One region of the Saccharopolyspora sp. NPDC000995 genome, then DNA from elsewhere that is predicted to be linked to it. Evidence: riboswitches for the same ligand, from Rfam matches in the RefSeq annotation. Region 1 holds a riboswitch; each other region holds the start of a gene.

Evidence for each region. A riboswitch is a leader RNA that binds a small molecule or an ion and turns the genes downstream of it on or off. The one in region 1 is predicted to bind glycine.
Region 2: another riboswitch for glycine. It lies ahead of gcvT (glycine cleavage system aminomethyltransferase GcvT); the one in region 1 lies ahead of gcvP (aminomethyl-transferring glycine dehydrogenase).
Region 3: another riboswitch for glycine. It lies ahead of gcvH (glycine cleavage system protein GcvH); the one in region 1 lies ahead of gcvP (aminomethyl-transferring glycine dehydrogenase).

What each region holds. Positions count from the first base shown of each region.
Region 1 is NZ_JBSFLZ010000014.1:24,670-30,143, forward strand. It holds gene gcvP (aminomethyl-transferring glycine dehydrogenase) at 1-2,758, opposite strand, end outside; glycine riboswitch at 2,933-3,034, opposite strand; gene ACWDKQ_RS07665 (MerR family transcriptional regulator) at 3,122-3,694, opposite strand; gene ACWDKQ_RS07670 (bifunctional nuclease family protein) at 3,933-4,409, opposite strand; gene garA (glycogen accumulation regulator GarA) at 4,802-5,269, opposite strand; gene gcvH (glycine cleavage system protein GcvH) at 5,403-5,474, opposite strand, start outside.
Region 2 is NZ_JBSFLZ010000009.1:74,750-80,223, forward strand. It holds gene glyA (serine hydroxymethyltransferase) at 1-1,106, opposite strand, end outside; gene gcvT (glycine cleavage system aminomethyltransferase GcvT) at 1,132-2,235, opposite strand; glycine riboswitch at 2,351-2,452, opposite strand; glycine riboswitch at 2,453-2,560, opposite strand; gene ACWDKQ_RS05505 (acyl-CoA dehydrogenase family protein) at 2,844-4,022, shown strand; gene ACWDKQ_RS05510 (hypothetical protein) at 4,084-4,239, shown strand; gene ACWDKQ_RS05515 (YbaB/EbfC family nucleoid-associated protein) at 4,599-4,901, shown strand; gene ACWDKQ_RS05520 (Tm-1-like ATP-binding domain-containing protein) at 4,901-5,474, shown strand, end outside.
Region 3 is NZ_JBSFLZ010000061.1:1,308-6,781, forward strand. It holds gene ACWDKQ_RS20160 (NAD-dependent epimerase/dehydratase family protein) at 1-603, shown strand, start outside; gene ACWDKQ_RS20165 (L-serine ammonia-lyase) at 875-2,230, opposite strand; gene gcvH (glycine cleavage system protein GcvH) at 2,258-2,629, opposite strand; glycine riboswitch at 2,680-2,778, opposite strand; glycine riboswitch at 2,779-2,883, opposite strand; gene ACWDKQ_RS20175 (PucR family transcriptional regulator) at 2,997-4,553, shown strand; gene ald (alanine dehydrogenase) at 4,789-5,474, shown strand, end outside.

The sequences.
Region 1 (5,474 bases):
ACGCGTGGTCCCAGTCCTTCGCCAGCGAGGCCGCGGTGTGCGGAGCGCCCACCAGCGGGTTGTCATCGGCCGGCCACTGCCCGGCGACGACTTTGTCGATCTCCGCGCGGATGGCGATCATCGCCTCGCAGAAGCGGTCGAGCTCCGCCAGGTTCTCGCTCTCGGTCGGCTCGACCATCAGCGTCCCGGCCACCGGGAATGACATCGTCGGCGCGTGGATACCGTAGTCGGCCAGCCGCTTGGCGACGTCGTCGACGGTAATTCCGCTGGTCTTGCTGATCTGCCGCAGGTCGAGGATGCACTCATGCGCCACGAAGCCGCCCTTGCCGGTGTAGAGCACCGGAAAGTAGTTGTTCAGGCGACGGGCGACGTAGTTGGCGGTGGCCACCGCGGTCAGCGTCGCGCGGCGAAGACCGTCGGCACCCATCATCCGCACGTACGCCCAGGAGATCGGCAGGATCGAGGCGCTGCCCCACGGCGCGGCGCTGATCGGGCCGACGCCGGTGACGGGTCCGGCTGCGGGCTGCATCGGGTGGTTCGGCAGGAACGGCGCCAGGTGCTCGCGCACGCCGATCGGGCCGACGCCCGGCCCGCCACCGCCGTGCGGGATGCAGAACGTCTTGTGCAGGTTCAGGTGCGAGACGTCGGAACCGAACTTGCCCATCCGCGCCAGGCCGATCAGGGCGTTGAGGTTCGCCCCGTCGACGTACACCTGGCCGCCCGCGTCGTGCACCAGGCCGCACACCTCGCGCACGGTGTCCTCGTACACGCCGTGCGTGGACGGGTAGGTGATCATGATCGCGGCGAGGTCGTCGGCGTGCTCGGCGACCAGCCCGCGCAGGTGATCCAGCTCGATGTTGCCGGCATCGTCGCAGCGGACCACGATCACCCGCATCCCGGCCATCACGGCGCTGGCGGCGTTGGTGCCGTGCGCGCTCGCCGGGATCAGGCACAAGTCCCGGTCGGCGGCACCACGGCTGCGGTGGTAGGCGCGAATCGCCAGCAGCCCGGCGAACTCGCCCTGACTACCGGCGTTTGGCTGCAGGCTCACCGCGTCGTAGCCGGTGACCTCGGCCAGCCAGGTCTCCAGGTCCTTGACGATCGACAGCAGCCCCTCGGCGTCCTGCGCGGGCGCGAACGGATGCAGCGAGCCGAACTCCGACCAGGTGATCGGCTCCATCTCGGCCGTCGCGTTGAGCTTCATGGTGCACGAGCCCAGCGGGATCATGCTGCGGTCCAGCGCGATGTCCTTGTCCGAGAGCTGCCGCAGGTACCGCAGCAGCGAAGTCTCGGAGCGGTGGGTGTGGAACACCGGGTGCGTCAGGTACTCCGAGGTGCGCTCCAGTGCCGCGGGCAGCGCGTCCGGCGTCTCGATGTCTAGTTCGTCGGCGTCGCCGCCGGTGACGCCGAAGGCCTGCCACACCGCCGCCAGGTGCGCCCGCGTGGTGGTTTCGTCGCAACTTATGCCGACGTGGTCGGCGTCCACCCGGCGCAAATTGATGCCGCCCCGGCGGGCCGCGGCGACGACGACGTCGGCCTTTCCCGGCACCCTCGCAACGACGGTGTCGAAGAACTCCCGGTGCAGCACCTCGATCCCGCCGCGGCGCAGCTGCTCAGCGAACACGGCCGCCATCCGGTGCGCGCGGGTCGCGATGGACCGCAGCCCGGTGGGGCCGTGGTACACGGCGTACATCGACGCCACGACGGCCAGCAAGACCTGCGCGGTGCAGATGTTGCTGGTGGCCTTCTCGCGGCGGATGTGCTGTTCTCGGGTCTGCAGCGCCAGCCGGTAGGCCTGGTTGCCGTCGGCGTCGACGCTCACGCCGACCAACCGGCCAGGAAGCTGCCGTTCGAGTCCCTTGGCCACGGCGATGAATCCGGCGTGCGGGCCGCCGAAGCCCATCGGCACCCCGAATCGCTGGGTGGTGCCAACGACGACGTCCGCGCCGATCTCGCCCGGCGAGCGCAGCAGCGTCAACGCCAGCAGGTCGGCCGCGACGACGACCTTGGCGCCGCGCCGGTGCACCTCGGCGATGATCTGCTCCTGGTCGCGCACCGCACCGGAGGCACCCGGGTAGGACAGCAGCGCGCCGAAGAACTCGCCCGCCGGCAGCGCCTGCGCGCCGGCGGACAGGTCGGCGACGATGACCTCGATGCCCAGCGGCTCCGCGCGGGTCTCGATCACCGCGATGGTCTGCGGCAGCGTGTCGGCGTCCACCACGAACCGCGGCGACTTCGACCGGCCCGCGCGGCGCACCAGCGTCATGCCCTCGGACGCCGCGGTTGACTCGTCGAGCATCGACGCGTTGGCCACCGGCACCCCGGCCAGATCGGCCACCATCGTCTGGAAGTTCAGCAGCGCTTCGAGCCGACCCTGCGAGATCTCCGGCTGGTACGGGGTGTAGGCGGTGTACCAGGCCGGGCTCTCCAGCACGTTGCGTAGGATGACCGGCGGCGTGACCGTGCCGTAGTAGCCCAACCCGATCATCTCGGCGTGCGGGCGGCAGCGGCGCGCGAGCTCGCGCAGCTCGGCCAGTGCCTCGGATTCGGTGGCCGGCCCGGGCAGCGCCAGCTGCAGGTCGCCTTCCCGGATGGTGTCCGGCACGGCGTTCTGCCCCAGCTCCTCCAACGAGCCGACGCCGATCACATCGAGCATGCGGGCAAGCTCGGCTGGCATCGGCCCGACGTGGCGGTCGGCGAACGGCGTTCCGTGCTCCAGGGCGGCCAGTGGAATGCGATCTTGGGTCACGTCGGTCATCGCCAAACCTCAATCGTCGCGGCGGGCAAAGGGCGGCAGAACAGCCGCAACTGCCCTGCTCTCCCCCTCTGTCGCTGTCCGCGAAGCGAACGCCTGAGAGCTTCACCCGTGAACCAGGCTTGCACCGTCGGCGGGGTGCACCACAGCCGTGGTGCGCCCTCTTTCCAGAGGCATCTCGCCCGTGCGGTCCAGGTGGCCTGAGAGGTTGTTGGGGAGGTTTGCTCCTTCGGCGCCGACCACGGCCAAAACCGGGCCGGACTCTCCCGCACGGGGTCGGCGATGTCTCGCAGTTTACCCGATCAGGGCCCCGAACGGACCCGCGATGTCACCGGTCGCACACCACCCGACCGAGGTCGGCCGCGATCAGCCCGTCTCGACCTGCCGGTCGCGCCGGCGGCGGGACAATTCGTCGTCGACCAGCGGCACCAGCTCGCCGCCGTCGGCCCGCTCGGCCGGGAAGTCGTGAATTGTGCCGCTGATCTCGCGCATCGCACCGCTGACGGCGATGCCGAACACCCCTTGGCCACCCTGCAGCAGGTCGACCACCTCCTCGGCAGAGGTGCACTCGTAGACCGTCGTCCCGTCGCTGAACAGCGTGAGCCGGGCCAGGTCCTGCACTCCTCGGTTGCGCAGGTGCTCCACCGCGACCCGAATGTTGTGCAGCGACACCCCGGTGTCCAGCAGTCGCTTGACCACCTTGAGCACCAGGATGTCCTTGAACGAGTAGAGCCGCTGCGAGCCGGAGCCGGCGGCGCTGCGGATGGACGGGCCGACCAGCTTGGTGCGAGCCCAGTAGTCCAACTGGCGGTAGGTGATGCCGGCGATCTGGCAGGCGGCCGGACCCCGGTAGCCGACCAGCTCGTCCGGCAGTGCGGCGTCGGGGAACAGCTCGCCCTGCTCCGCGGCAGCATCCCGGTTGGACGCTTCCTCGACCACGCCTGCCTCCCCTCGTCCGGCACGAAGCCGACGACGATCACCAGCTCCCGGACCGTCCCGATCCGGGGCCGCGAACACCGCCCAGCGGCCGAATCACACCGGGGCAATTCGCGTAAGTTCGACGGTATGCCTGCCCTGCGGGGAGGTCAACGCGACGCGCGGGCCCCTAGACCACCCGGCCCCCGCCTGGCAGCGCACGGGCGGGGGCCGGGATGTCTCGTCGGGTCGATCAGCAGGCTCAGGTGTCCGCGCCGCGGAAGTCCTCCGGCGACACGGAGTCGAGGAACTCGCGGAACTTCTCGACCTCGTCCTCCTGCTCGTCCGGGATGATCAGCCCGGCCTCGTCCAGCACCGATTCGTCGGCGTGGATCGGCACCCCGATGCGCAGCGCCAGCGCCACCGAGTCGCTCGGCCGCGCCGAGACCCGCACATCCCCGTCGAACACCAGCTCGGCGAAGAAGGTGCCGTCCTGGAGATCGGTGATCCGAACCTGTTCGAGGTCGCGCCCCAAGGCCCCGATGACGTCCTTTAGCAGGTCGTGGGTCAGGGGTCTCTGCGGCCGCACACCCTGCTGCTCGAGTGCGATGGCGGTCGCCTCGACCGAGCCGATCCAGATCGGCAAGTAACGCTCGCCGTGCTCCTCGCGCAACAGCAGAATCGGCTGGTTTGCTGGTAGTTCAACTCGCACGCCGACGACGCGCATCTCGCTGCTCATCGTCACATCGCCTCCTCCAGCGCGCCGAAGCGTGACATCCCCGTCGAGGATCGCGCACCGACGCCTCCGACGCTACCCGCGTTGCGGCGGACACGCCCATCCCTTTAGCGGTCTGGTCGACCACCGAATTCGCGGCCTTCCTGCCGGTGCATCTGGCCCGAACCGCTGGCTGAACTCCTCATCGAGCATTACCAGCACGATACACCGCCCACCGCCCCGCTGGGTCGGTGGAATGAAGACCGCTACAACGCGGAAACCGGTTGCGACGTCGGGAAATTCCCCGCGCGAGGATGCAGTTGCTCTCGGCTGCGCAGTACCTTGACGCGCCAGCGGGGCGACGCCACTTCGGCGCCGCCCCGCTGGCGGGTCGACAAGTCGTTGCCGGGGCGTCCTCAGCGGGCGCCCGGGCCCCCATCGATTGGACCAGTAAGAAACACCAGCCGGAACTTCCCGATCTGCACCTCGTCACCGTTGGCGAGCACCGAGGTGTCCACCGGTTCACGGTTGACGTAGGTGCCGTTGAGGCTGCCGACGTCTACGACCACGAAGTCGTTGCCCTCGCGCCGGAACTCGGCGTGCCGGCGGGAAACCGTGACATCGTCGAGGAAGATGTCACTGTCCGGGTGCCGTCCCGCGCTGGTGGTCTCCCGGTCCAGCAGGAATCGCGACCCCGCGTTGGGGCCGCGCTTCACCACCAGCAGGGCGGACCCTGCGGGCAGCGCATCGACCCCGGATGCGGCGGCGGGCTCCCGGGACGCACTCTCGGTGCTTTCCGGCTCCGAGAGGAAGGGCCTGAAGACCGAGGTGGTCTCCGGTGACTGCTCCGGCGGAACGTCGCCGTGGCCGGGGAATTGGCTCACCTGAGCTCTCCTCTACGCGGATAGATCGTGCCAAGTATGTGCCCAACGTACCGTGCAGGTACAGGCGCGGAACGCGGGACTCCCGACATGTTCCTCCCGGACCCCGACAGTCCGACGATCTTGCCTGGTCGGATCAGGATTCGGTCAGCTTCTGGTAGGCCTGTGCGTCGAGCAGGGCGTCCAGCTGGGCCGGGTCGGCGAGCTT
Region 2 (5,474 bases), on a different contig from region 1:
AGACCGGAGGTCACCATCGGCGGCCGCGGGTCGTTGGGCACCGCGTTGCGGTTGACCGTGATGCCGATCTCGTGCAGTCGGTCCTCGGCCTGCTTGCCGTCCAGCTCGGAGTCGCGCAGGTCCACCAGCACCAGGTGCACGTCGGTGCCGCCGGAGACCAGCTGAACACCGGCCTTGGCGGCGTCGTCGGCCAGCAGTCGCTCCGCCAGGATCTGCGCGCCCTCCACGGTGCGGCGCTGCCGGTCGGCGAACTCCTCACCGGCGGCGATCTTGAACGCCACCGCCTTGCCGGCGATCACGTGCTCCAACGGCCCGCCCTGCTGGCCGGGGAACACCGCCGAGTTGAACTTCTTCGTGAACTCCGAGTCCGAGGACAGGATCACGCCACCGCGCGGGCCGCCCAGGGTCTTGTGCGTGGTAGTGGTGACGACATGCGCGTGCGGCACCGGGTTCGGGTGCAGCCCGGCGGCCACCAGACCGGCGAAGTGCGCCATGTCGACCATCAGGTAGGCGCCGACCTCGTCGGCGATCTCCCGGAACCGCTTGAAGTCCAGCTGCCGAGGGTACGCCGACCAGCCGGCGATGATCAGCTGCGGCTTGTTCTCCCGCGCCAGCCGGGCGACCTCGTCCATGTCCACGCGGTGGTCATCCGCGCGCACGTGGTAGGGCACCACGTTGTAGAGCTTGCCGGAGAAGTTGATCCGCATGCCGTGCGTGAGGTGACCGCCGTGGGCCAGGTCCAGGCCCATGATCGTGTCGCCGGGCTTGAGCAACGCGAACATCGCCGCCGCGTTGGCCTGCGCCCCGGAGTGCGGCTGCACGTTGGCGAAGGAGGCCCCAAACAGCTCCTTGACGCGGTCGATGGCCAGCTGCTCGACGACGTCGACGTGCTCGCAACCACCATAGTAGCGGCGCCCCGGGTAGCCCTCGGCGTACTTGTTGGTCAGCACCGAGCCCTGCGCCTCCAGGACCGCCTGCGGTGCGAAGTTCTCCGAGGCGATCATCTCCAGCGTGGTCTGCTGGCGGTTGAGCTCGGCGCCGACCGCCGCTGCCACCTCGGGGTCCACCGCGGCCAGCTGGTCGTTAAACAGGTCCGGTGTCGACATTGTGTTGCCTCCTGGTTCGATCTCGTCAGGCATTGCGGCGGTAGAACGGCAGCTCGACGACCTGCACCGCGACGTTTTTGCCGCGGATGTCGACCTGCAGTTGGGTGCCGGGTTCGCTGTGCGCGCGGTCGACGTAGGCCATGCCGATCGGGTGGCCGAGGGTCGGCGACGGGGCACCGCTGGTCACGACGCCGATCTCGGCACCGTCGGCGTCCAGCACGCGGTAGCCGTGCCGGGGCGCCCGGCGTTGGTCGGTCCTCAGCCCGACCAGCGTGCGCTCGGTGGGCTTCTCCGCAGCGGCGGCCAGCGCGTCCTTGCCGACGAAGTCGCCGGGCTTGTCCAGCTTGACCACCCGGTCGAGGTTGGCGTGGAAGGGCGTGAGGTCGGTGGACAGCTCGTTGCCGTACAGCGGCATGCCCGCCTCCAGCCGCAGCGTGTCGCGGCAGGACAACCCGGCGGGCTGCAGGCCGTGCTGCGCGCCGGACTCGGTCAGCGCCTGCCAGACGGCCTCGGCGTCGCCGGGCGCGGTGAACAGCTCGAAGCCGTCCTCGCCGGTGTAGCCGGTTCGCGCCAGCAGCACGTCCTTGCCGGCGACCTGGCTGCGGTAGCCCGCGTAGTACTTGACCTCGGCGAGGTCGGTGTCGGTCAGCGGGGCGAGGATGGCGACCGCGTTCGGGCCCTGCACGGCGATCAGCGCGTAGTCGTCGGAGACGTCCTGGTGCTCGGCGTCGAAGCCGTCGAGTCGCTCGGTCAGTTCGGCGGAGACCACGGCGGCGTTCGCCGCGTTGGCCACCACCAGGAACTCCTGCTCGTCGAGCCGGTAGACGATCAGGTCGTCCAGCACGCCGCCGGTGGCGTTGCAGATCATCGTGTAGCGAGCGCGACCGGGCTTGATCGCGGAGGCGTTGGCGACCAGCGCGTAGTCCAGCGCCTCGGCGGCCTGCGGGCCGCTGATCCGGATCTCACCCATGTGGGTCAGGTCGAACAGGCCGGCGTTGTTGCGCACCGCGTTGTGCTCGGCGGTGTCGCCGGAGTAGCGCAGCGGCATCCGCCAACCGGCGAACTCGGTGAACGTCGCCCCGAGGGCTTCGTGCACTCGGTGCAAGGGCGTCTGTCGTGGCGACGACATGGTGAGACTCCTCCTGGTGGGCGCCGGTCGGCAGTCGAGGGCCGGTCAGCTCACTGCACCCAACCTTATCGGGGGCACCTCGACCCCGGCCTGCGCGGGCTTGCGCTGGTCGGGCGGTCTCCCCGGAGTCATTGGCCTGAGAGTTTCGCCACCCCGCGAGGGGCAGCTTGCACCGTGGGCGAGAAGCGCGTTGCTCCTGCTTTTCTCCGTGTTCGCCTGGTGTCGTGCGGTGCCGGTGCCTGAGAGTTTGCTGGGGAGTAATTGCTCCTTCGGCGCTCCGCTCTCCGAGGTAGCTCGGGGTTGGAGTCTCTCCCGCACGACGTCATCGGCGCGGTATTCGGTTGTGCGAACGCCGACGCTACGAACCGAACGTGACCGGAGTCAACCGGGGGGCGCAGTGATCTCATTCGGCAAGCTCGCGGTGCTGCTTCTCCAGGCCGGCGTCGTCCGGGAAGCCGCGGCTGGAGGACCCATCGCCGAGCCGGAGCACCGAGGTACTTCGCGAGGCGTTCGATCATCGGTCGCGTAGCGCTCACGTCGTCGGGGCGGTCTTAGGCTGCCATAAGGGACGACGTTAGTTAGGTGGTTGCACCGAAAGGAATTCGGCGATGGTCGACTTCTCGCTGTCCGACACAGAGCGTGACATCCGCGACTGGGTGCGCAACTTCGTCCAGCGCGAGCTGGTGCCGCTGGAGCCCGAGGTGCTGCGGCGTGAGCGGGGCGGGGAACGTGGCCTGACCAAGGACGAGCAGCGGGAACTGCAGGACAAGGCGAAGCAGGCCGGGTTCTGGGGCGTGCAGACGCCCGAGGAGTACGGCGGCATGGGCCTGTCGGCCGTGATGACGGCGCTCATCGAGGTTGAGCTCGGTCGCACGTTCGTGCCGTTTCGCTTCGGCGGCTACGCGGACAACATCCTGTACTACGCCAACGACGAGCAGAAGGAGCGCTACCTGCTCCCGACGATCGAGGGCACCCGCAAGTCGTGCTTCGCGATCACCGAGCCGGACGCTGGCTCCGACGCCAAGAACCTGCGCACCACCGCCGTCAAGGACGGCGACGAGTGGGTGATCAACGGCGAGAAGACGTTCATCACCGGCGGCATCGACGCCGACTTCGTGATGGTCTTCGCCGTCACGGACAAGGAGAAGGGCGCCAACGGCGGGGTCACCTGCTTCCTGGCCGACCGGGCCGCGGGCTGGAAGTCCGAGCCGATCGCCATCATGGGCCCGTGGGAGCGGCAGCCCGCCGCGCTGGTGTTCGACAACGTGCGCGTTCCGGAGCGCAACGTGCTCGGTGAGGTCGGCCACGGCTTCAAGCTCGCCATGCAGTGGATCGGCCGCGGCCGCTACCTGCTGCCCGCCCGCGCCCTCGGAGCCTGCGAACGGCTCGTCGAGATGGGCATGGAGTACGCCAAGACCCGCGAGACGTTCGGCAAGCCGATCGCCGAGCGCCAGGCCATCCAGTGGATGATCGCCGACTCCGCCGTGGAGATCGAGGCGCTGCGCTGGCTGGTGCTGCAGGCGGCCTGGCAGGTGGACCAGGGCATGGACTCCCGGCATGCGCAGTCGGTGGCCAAGCTTTTCGGCGCCACCCGCGCCAACGAGATCGTCGACAGGGTGCTGCAGATGCACGGCGGCATGGGCTACACGAAGGACCTGCCGGTCGAGCGCTGGTACCGCGACCTGCGGCTACTGCGCATCTTCGAGGGGACCGACGAGATCCAGCGCCGCACCGTCGCCCGCAACCTCCTGAAGGGGCACGCGTCCGTCAGCGGCGTGCTCGGCTGATCCGCATCCGTTTTGTCGGTAGCCTGGGAGCAGACGTGACTCCGAATCGCCGGGAGCGACGATGTCTCTGTTCAAGAAGGTCGCCGACTTCGCCAGCAGCCCGCAGGGCCGCAAGGTGATCGACCAGGCCAAGAAGTACGCCTCCGACCCGAAGAACAAGGAGAAGATCGACCAGGTCAAGAACAAGTTCTTCGGCAAGGGCGACAAGAGCCACTGACCGGGAAACCGAGGAATGCCCCCGGTGCCCGGCGGGGCGGATTCCGGGGGCCTTCTCGTGTCCCGATGGCAAGTGGTATCAGCTGATACCACGAGATACTCAATGGCAACAAGAGGCTCGCCTGGCTGGCCTCGGGGATCTTCTGCGCGTACAACGGACGGGACCTCGAGGCCTCGGATGCGCGGACTGCCGATGCGTTGATCCGTGATGTCGCGGTGGGGAAGCACGATGCCGATCGTCTCGCCGAGGTGCTCCGCTTCTGGGTTGTCGACCTTTTGCAGGTAGGCGGAACCGAAACGCGTTGCAGCGCGTGGCTCTTGTGGGATGGTCGTGGCGAGTTCCAGCTTGGGAGGCGCGGTATGGCGAACGAGGTCCGTGGCGAGGGCACTGCTGCCGGGGGCGCGGTTCGGGTGACCGTCGACGCCGATGGGCGGATCGACGAGCTGCGCCTGGAGCCGCGGTTGCTGGGCAGCGGCGTGGCGGCCATCGCGGACGCGGTCCGGGAGGCGGTCAACTCCGCCCATGACGACGCCGCCCGGAAGCCGGACCGCGCGATGCGAGCCTTCGAGACCGAGCTGGACCGGCTCAGCGACGGGTTCGAGCGGGCGATCGAGAAAGTCACCAAGAACCTCGCCGAGGCGCAGAAGCGGCTGGAGCAGTAGTGGGCAGCGCTTACGTCGCCGGGACGTTCGACACCAAGGCAGCTGAGTTGCACTACGTCGCCGGGCTGATCGCCGGCGGGCACCCCGTGATCACCGTGGACCTGTCCACCGCCGGTGGGAGCTCCGATGCCGACGTGTCGGCCGCCGAGGTCGCCGCCCACCACCCGGACGGGGCGGACGCGGTGTTCACCGGTGACCGGGGATCGGCCGTCACCGCGATGGCCGCGGCGTTCGAGCGTTTCCTGGTCGCGCAGGACGTCGACGGGATCATCGGGCTCGGCGGCTCGGGCGGCACCGCGCTGATCACGCCCGCTATGCGCGCGCTGCCGGTCGGCGTGCCCAAGGTCATGGTGTCCACGGTGGCCTCCGGCGATGTTTCGTCCTACGTGGACGCCACCGACATCGCGATGTTCCCGTCGGTCACCGATGTCGCCGGGCTGAACCGGCTTTCCCGCCAGGTATTGGGAAACGCCGCGCACGCGCTGCTGGGTGCGGTGACCCACCCGGTGTCAGCGGCCGAGACCAAGCCCGCCGTCGCGCTGTCCATGTTCGGCGTCACCACGCCGTGCGTGA
Region 3 (5,474 bases), on a different contig from region 1:
CTGCGCAGCGCCGGGACCGCCGTGGTGACCGGGGCGTTGCAGGAAGCCAAAGTGCGCCGCTTCGTCCAGATGAGCATCACGATGGTCTACGCCGACGGCGGCGACGACCAGCTGACCGAGGCCGCACCGCTGGACCACCGGCCGGAACGGGCGAACCTCGTCGACCCGGTCCTGACAATGGAGACCGCGGTTCGCAACCTGCCCGCCGGCGAGATCGCGTGGAGCATCCTACGTGGCGGACGCTTCGTCGGCCCGGGAACGGTGCAGGACCAGCAGCGCGCCCGGCTGCGCGCTGGAGACCTGCCCATCCCCGGTGATGGCCGCGAGTGGGTGTCGATGGTGCACGCCCGCGACTACGCGGACGCGGTGGTCACCGCGCTGGAGCACGGATGCGCGGGCAAGACGCTGAACGTAGCGGACCAACCAGTGCGGGTCGCCGACTACTACCGCGACCTGGCCCGCGCGGACGACAGCCCGCCGCCCCGCCACGACCCGAACGCGGCAGCCGAACCCTCGCACCGCGTCAGCAGCGAAGCGGCGCGGCAACTCCTCGGCTGGACCCCGGTGCACGGCATCCGGCCGCTCCGCGACGGACAGCGGTGACAGGAAGGTTCCCATCCTCACGAGGCCGGGCCGAGCGGTGACCGGAAGGTTCCCATCCTCACGAGGCCGGGCCGAGCGGTGACAGGAAAGTTCCCATCCTCGCACCAACGGGCACGCCGATGCCGACAGCAGAATGACGCCACCATCGGCACCTGGACGCATTCACCGCACACCGGGTGACAGGAAAGTTCCCATGCTCAAGCGGCAGAGCTCTCCGGCGGCCGGATGGTGGCAGGAAGGTTCCCGTGCTCGCGCTGGTCGCGCGGCAGGGTCAGCATTCGATGACGTTGACGGCGAGGCCGCCGCGGGCCGTTTCCTTGTACTTGACCTTCATGTCGCGGCCGGTCTCCCGCATCGTCTTGATCACCTTGTCCAGCGAAACGAAATGGCTACCGTCGCCGCGCAACGCCATCCGCGCAGCCGTGATCGCCTTCACCGACGCGACCGCGTTGCGCTCGATGCATGGAATCTGCACCAACCCACCAATCGGGTCGCAGGTCAACCCGAGGTTGTGCTCCATCGCGATCTCCGCTGCGTTCTCCACCTGTCTCGGCGTTCCACCCAGCACCTCAGCGAGCCCGGCAGCAGCCATCGAACACGCGGAACCCACCTCGCCCTGACAACCGACCTCCGCACCCGAAATCGACGCGTTCTCCTTGAACAACACGCCGACCGCACCCGCCGCCAACAGGAACCGCACGACACCAGCATCATCCGCGCCAGGCACGAAGCGCGTGTAGTAATGCAGGACCGCAGGAACGATCCCGGCCGCACCGTTGGTCGGTGCGGTCACCACCCGCCCACCAGCCGCGTTCTCCTCATTCACCGCCAGCGCGAACAGCGTGACCCACTCCAGCGGATCGTCGCGCTCGGTCAATGAAGCCGCCAGCTCCGCCGCCCGACGACGGACCTTCAGCCCACCGGGCAGCTCACCGGAGTTGCGGCAGCCGTTGTGAACGCATTCACGCATGACCTGCCAGATGCCGTGCAACTCCTTGTGCACGGCATCCTCGCCACGCCACGACAACTCGTTCGCCAGCATCACACCGCTGATCGGCAGCCCCGACTGCTCGGTCCGCGCGAGCAGTTCTACACCCGTGCGGAACGGGTACCGCACCGCGGTCTCGTCCGGTTTGATCCGATCAGTGCCGGTAGCGTCTTCGTCAACGACGAAGCCACCGCCCACCGAGTAGAACACCGCGCTGTCCAGCTCGGCATCATCGGCACCGAACGCGGCGAAGCGCATCCCGTTGGGGTGCAACGGCAACGACTTGCGCCGGTGCATGACCAAGTCACGGTCTACGGTGAACCGGATCTCCTGCACCCCGTCCAAACGCAACCGCCCGGACTCCCGGATCTCGCTGACCCGGCCTTCCACCGCCGCCGGATCAACAGTCTCCGGACTGTGCCCCTCCAAACCGAGCAGCACAGCCTTCGGACTACCGTGCCCATGCCCGGTCGCACCCAACGACCCGAACAACTCCGCCTTGATCCGCTCGACCAGCGGCAACCGCCCCGCGCTGTGCAACCGCTGCACGAACAACCGCGCCGCACGCATCGGACCAACCGTGTGCGAACTGGACGGCCCAATACCCACCGAAAACAGGTCGAAGACGCTGATCGCCATTGACCGCCTCCTACCTCGCCTGGCCCACTACTGCGCGATCAACTCGGCGTACTGCTCAGCGGTGAGCAGCGAACCGGTGCTGGTCGGGCGCACATCGAGCAGCCATCCGTCGCCGAATGGCTCCGCGTTGAGCAGCGCCGGGGCGTCCACGACGGACTCGTTGAGCGCCACGACCTCGCCGGTCACCGGCGCGAACAGGTCGCTGACGGACTTCGTGGACTCCAGCTCCCCGCAGGCCTGGCCCGCTTCGATCTTGTCGCCCACCTCGGGAAGCTGCACGTAGACGATGTCGCCGAGCGCGTCCGCGGCGTGCTGGGTGATGCCGATGCGGACTACTTCGTCGCGGTCCTCGATCCACTCGTGCTCTTCGGAGTAAAGCAGGTGCGCAGGCAGGGACATGTTGGGAGGCTCCAAGGCTGTCAGGGGGCACTCGTGCCCGTGGTGGCTGGGCCTCCCCCTCTGTTGCGGAACCTGAGAGCTTCGCCGCAGGTCATCGCGGCTTGCACCGTGGGTGGAGCGTCGATGCGACGCACGCTTTCCAGAGTTGCCTCGCCCGAACGGTCATGGGTGCCTGAGAGTTTGTGGGGAGTCTTGCTCCTTCGGCGCCCTGGGAGCTCGGCGTGAGCTCGCAGGGTCTCTCCCGCACGGGGTCGACGGCCGGTATGCGATTGTCGGTGTGCTCAGCAACGATAAACGGGCCAGCTCTGGTGTCAATGCCCTCCCCCACCACGCCCGGAGGCTGCCCTAGGCATTCAGGAGGCCAGTGATGCTGGAGATCCGGGCACTGGTCGAGCGCGTCGGCCCTACACTGCTGCGCACCGTGGTCGCCCCGGAACCGAGAGTGTGCGTCGGGGACGTCGTCATCGCCGAACCCGATCAGCCGCCGACGGCGGCGGGCGGCGATCTCGTGCTGGGCGTGGGCATCTCGGACAGCGAGCACGCGGTGGCGCTGACGAGGAATTGCGGCGCGAAGGGTGCAGCAGCGGTGCTGCTCAAACCACCGATTTCGGCGGACGACGCGGTGGCCGCGGCAGCCCGGGCCGCGGGGGTGGCGCTGGTCGAGGTCCGGCCTGGAACGGCGTGGGCGCAGTTGGTGTGGCTGATCCGTGCCGCGCTGGCCGGGACCGAAATCGAGGAGGCCGACGCACCCAGCACCGGGGTCGGGGACCTGTTCCGGCTCGCCGACGCGGTGGCGGACGTGGTGGACGCGCCAGTCACCATCGAGGACGCGCGCTCCCAGGTCCTGGCCTACTCCGCCCGGCAGGACCTCACCGACCCGGCGCGGGTCTCGACGATCATGGGCCGGAGGCAGCCCGACGACGTGCTCGCCAAGTTCCGTGCCCGCGGCACGTTCCGCCAGCTCAGCAAGGGCAGTTCGGCGATCTTCGTACCCGCCCAGCAGGACGGCACCCTGCCCCGGCTGGTGGTGCCGATCCGGATGGGCGGCGAACTGCTCGGCTCGATGTGGGCCGTGGTCCCCGGCGAGGTCTCCGAAGAGCGCTCCACCGCGTTCGCCGACACCGCACCTCTGGTTGCACTGCAACTGCTGCGGTGGCGTGCGGTGGCGGACGGGGCACGCCGCCGATCCGCCGAACAGGTGCGGCTGCTACTGGAGGGCGGCGAAGGCTGGCGGGCGGCAGCGAACGAACTGGCGGTGCCCGCCGAAGCGCACCGAGTCGTCGCCATCGAAATGCCCCCGTCCGCCAGCCCCGCGGAGGGGCACCGGTTGGCGATGTGGGAGTGGATCACGCGCGGGATCGGGCGGCGCCCGCTGGTCACCGAGATCGGCACCATGCTCTACGCACTGGTGCCCGACCGGGGGCGCGCGGGCGGCTGGCCGGATCTGCGGGCAGCGCTCACGTCCCACGACGTTTCGCCGCGCCCGCTGATCGCGGCGGGCACCGCGGTGGCGGTCGCCGAGCTTTCCCAGTCGCGGTCGCAAGCCGAGGAACTGATCAGCCTGCTGCGCGCCGGCCAACTACAGCAGCGGGTGGCGGTGTACGAGGAGAACTGGCATCTGCTGGTGCTCAGCCGGATGGCCGGTGCGGCGACCGACGCCGGTATCGGTGCCCTCGGCCCGCTACCGGTGCTGCGCGAGCACGACCGAACGCAGGGCACCGAATACCTGGCCACGCTCCACGCGTGGCTGCGCCACCCCGGCGATCCCCGGCAGGCGAGCCGCGAGTTGCGCGTGCACCCGAACACCTTCCGGTACCGGATGAAGCGGCTCACCCAACTCGTGGAAGTCGACCTCGAAGACCCCAACGTCCGCTCCGCGCTGTTCGCGCAAGTGCTCGCCGACCGATGGGCGCAGCACGGCTGAAAGCAAGGGAACCTTCCTGTCACCACCGGGCGCGCAGAGCCCGTCGGTGACGCGAGCAAGGGAACCTTCCTGTCAGGTCCGGCCGTCCGTGCCCCGTTCGCGCGCTTAAGCGGCGCTCCGGGGGCTTTGTGCTGCGAGCACAAAGCGCGCGGGGCAATCTCATCCGGCGGGAATGATGCGCCCCCTGCAGTGGCAGCGGATTGTTGTGCGCAACAGAAGACGAAAGGATTCCGCCGTGAAGATCGCAGTGCCGCGCGAGATCAAGAACAACGAATACCGTGTCGCGATCACACCTGCGGGCGTGCACGAACTGACGACCCGCGGCCACGTTGTTTTCGTGGAGACGAATGCCGGCGCGGGCTCTTCGATCCCCGACGAGGACTACCTCGCGGCCGGCGCGAAGGTGCTCCCCACCGCCGAGGAGGTGTGGGCGGAAGGCCAGCTGGTCCTCAAGGTCAAGGAGCCGATCGCCGAGGAGTACCCGCAGCTGCGACGGGACCAGGTCCTGTTCACCTATCTGCACCTGGCGGCTTCCGCCGAGCTGACCGACGCGATGCTGAAGTCCGGGGTCACCGGTATCGCCTACGAGACGGTGCAGACCTCCAACGGCAGCCTGCCGCTGCTGGCGCCGATGAGCGAGGTCGCCGGGCGTCTCGCCCCGCAGGTCGGCGCCTATTCGCTGATGCGCCCCAGCGGTGGTCGCGGCGTGCTGCCGGGCGGTGTTCCCGGCGTGCACCCGGCGCGGGTCGTGGTGATCGGCGGTGGCGTCGCTGGCCTCAACGCCGCGCGCGTCGCGATGGGCATGGGTGCTGATGTCGAACTGCTCGACACCAATGTCGACAAGCTCCGCGAGATCGACCGCGACTTCCACGGCCAGATCCGCACCGTAACGTCCAACCGGTACTCGGTGGAGCAGGCGGT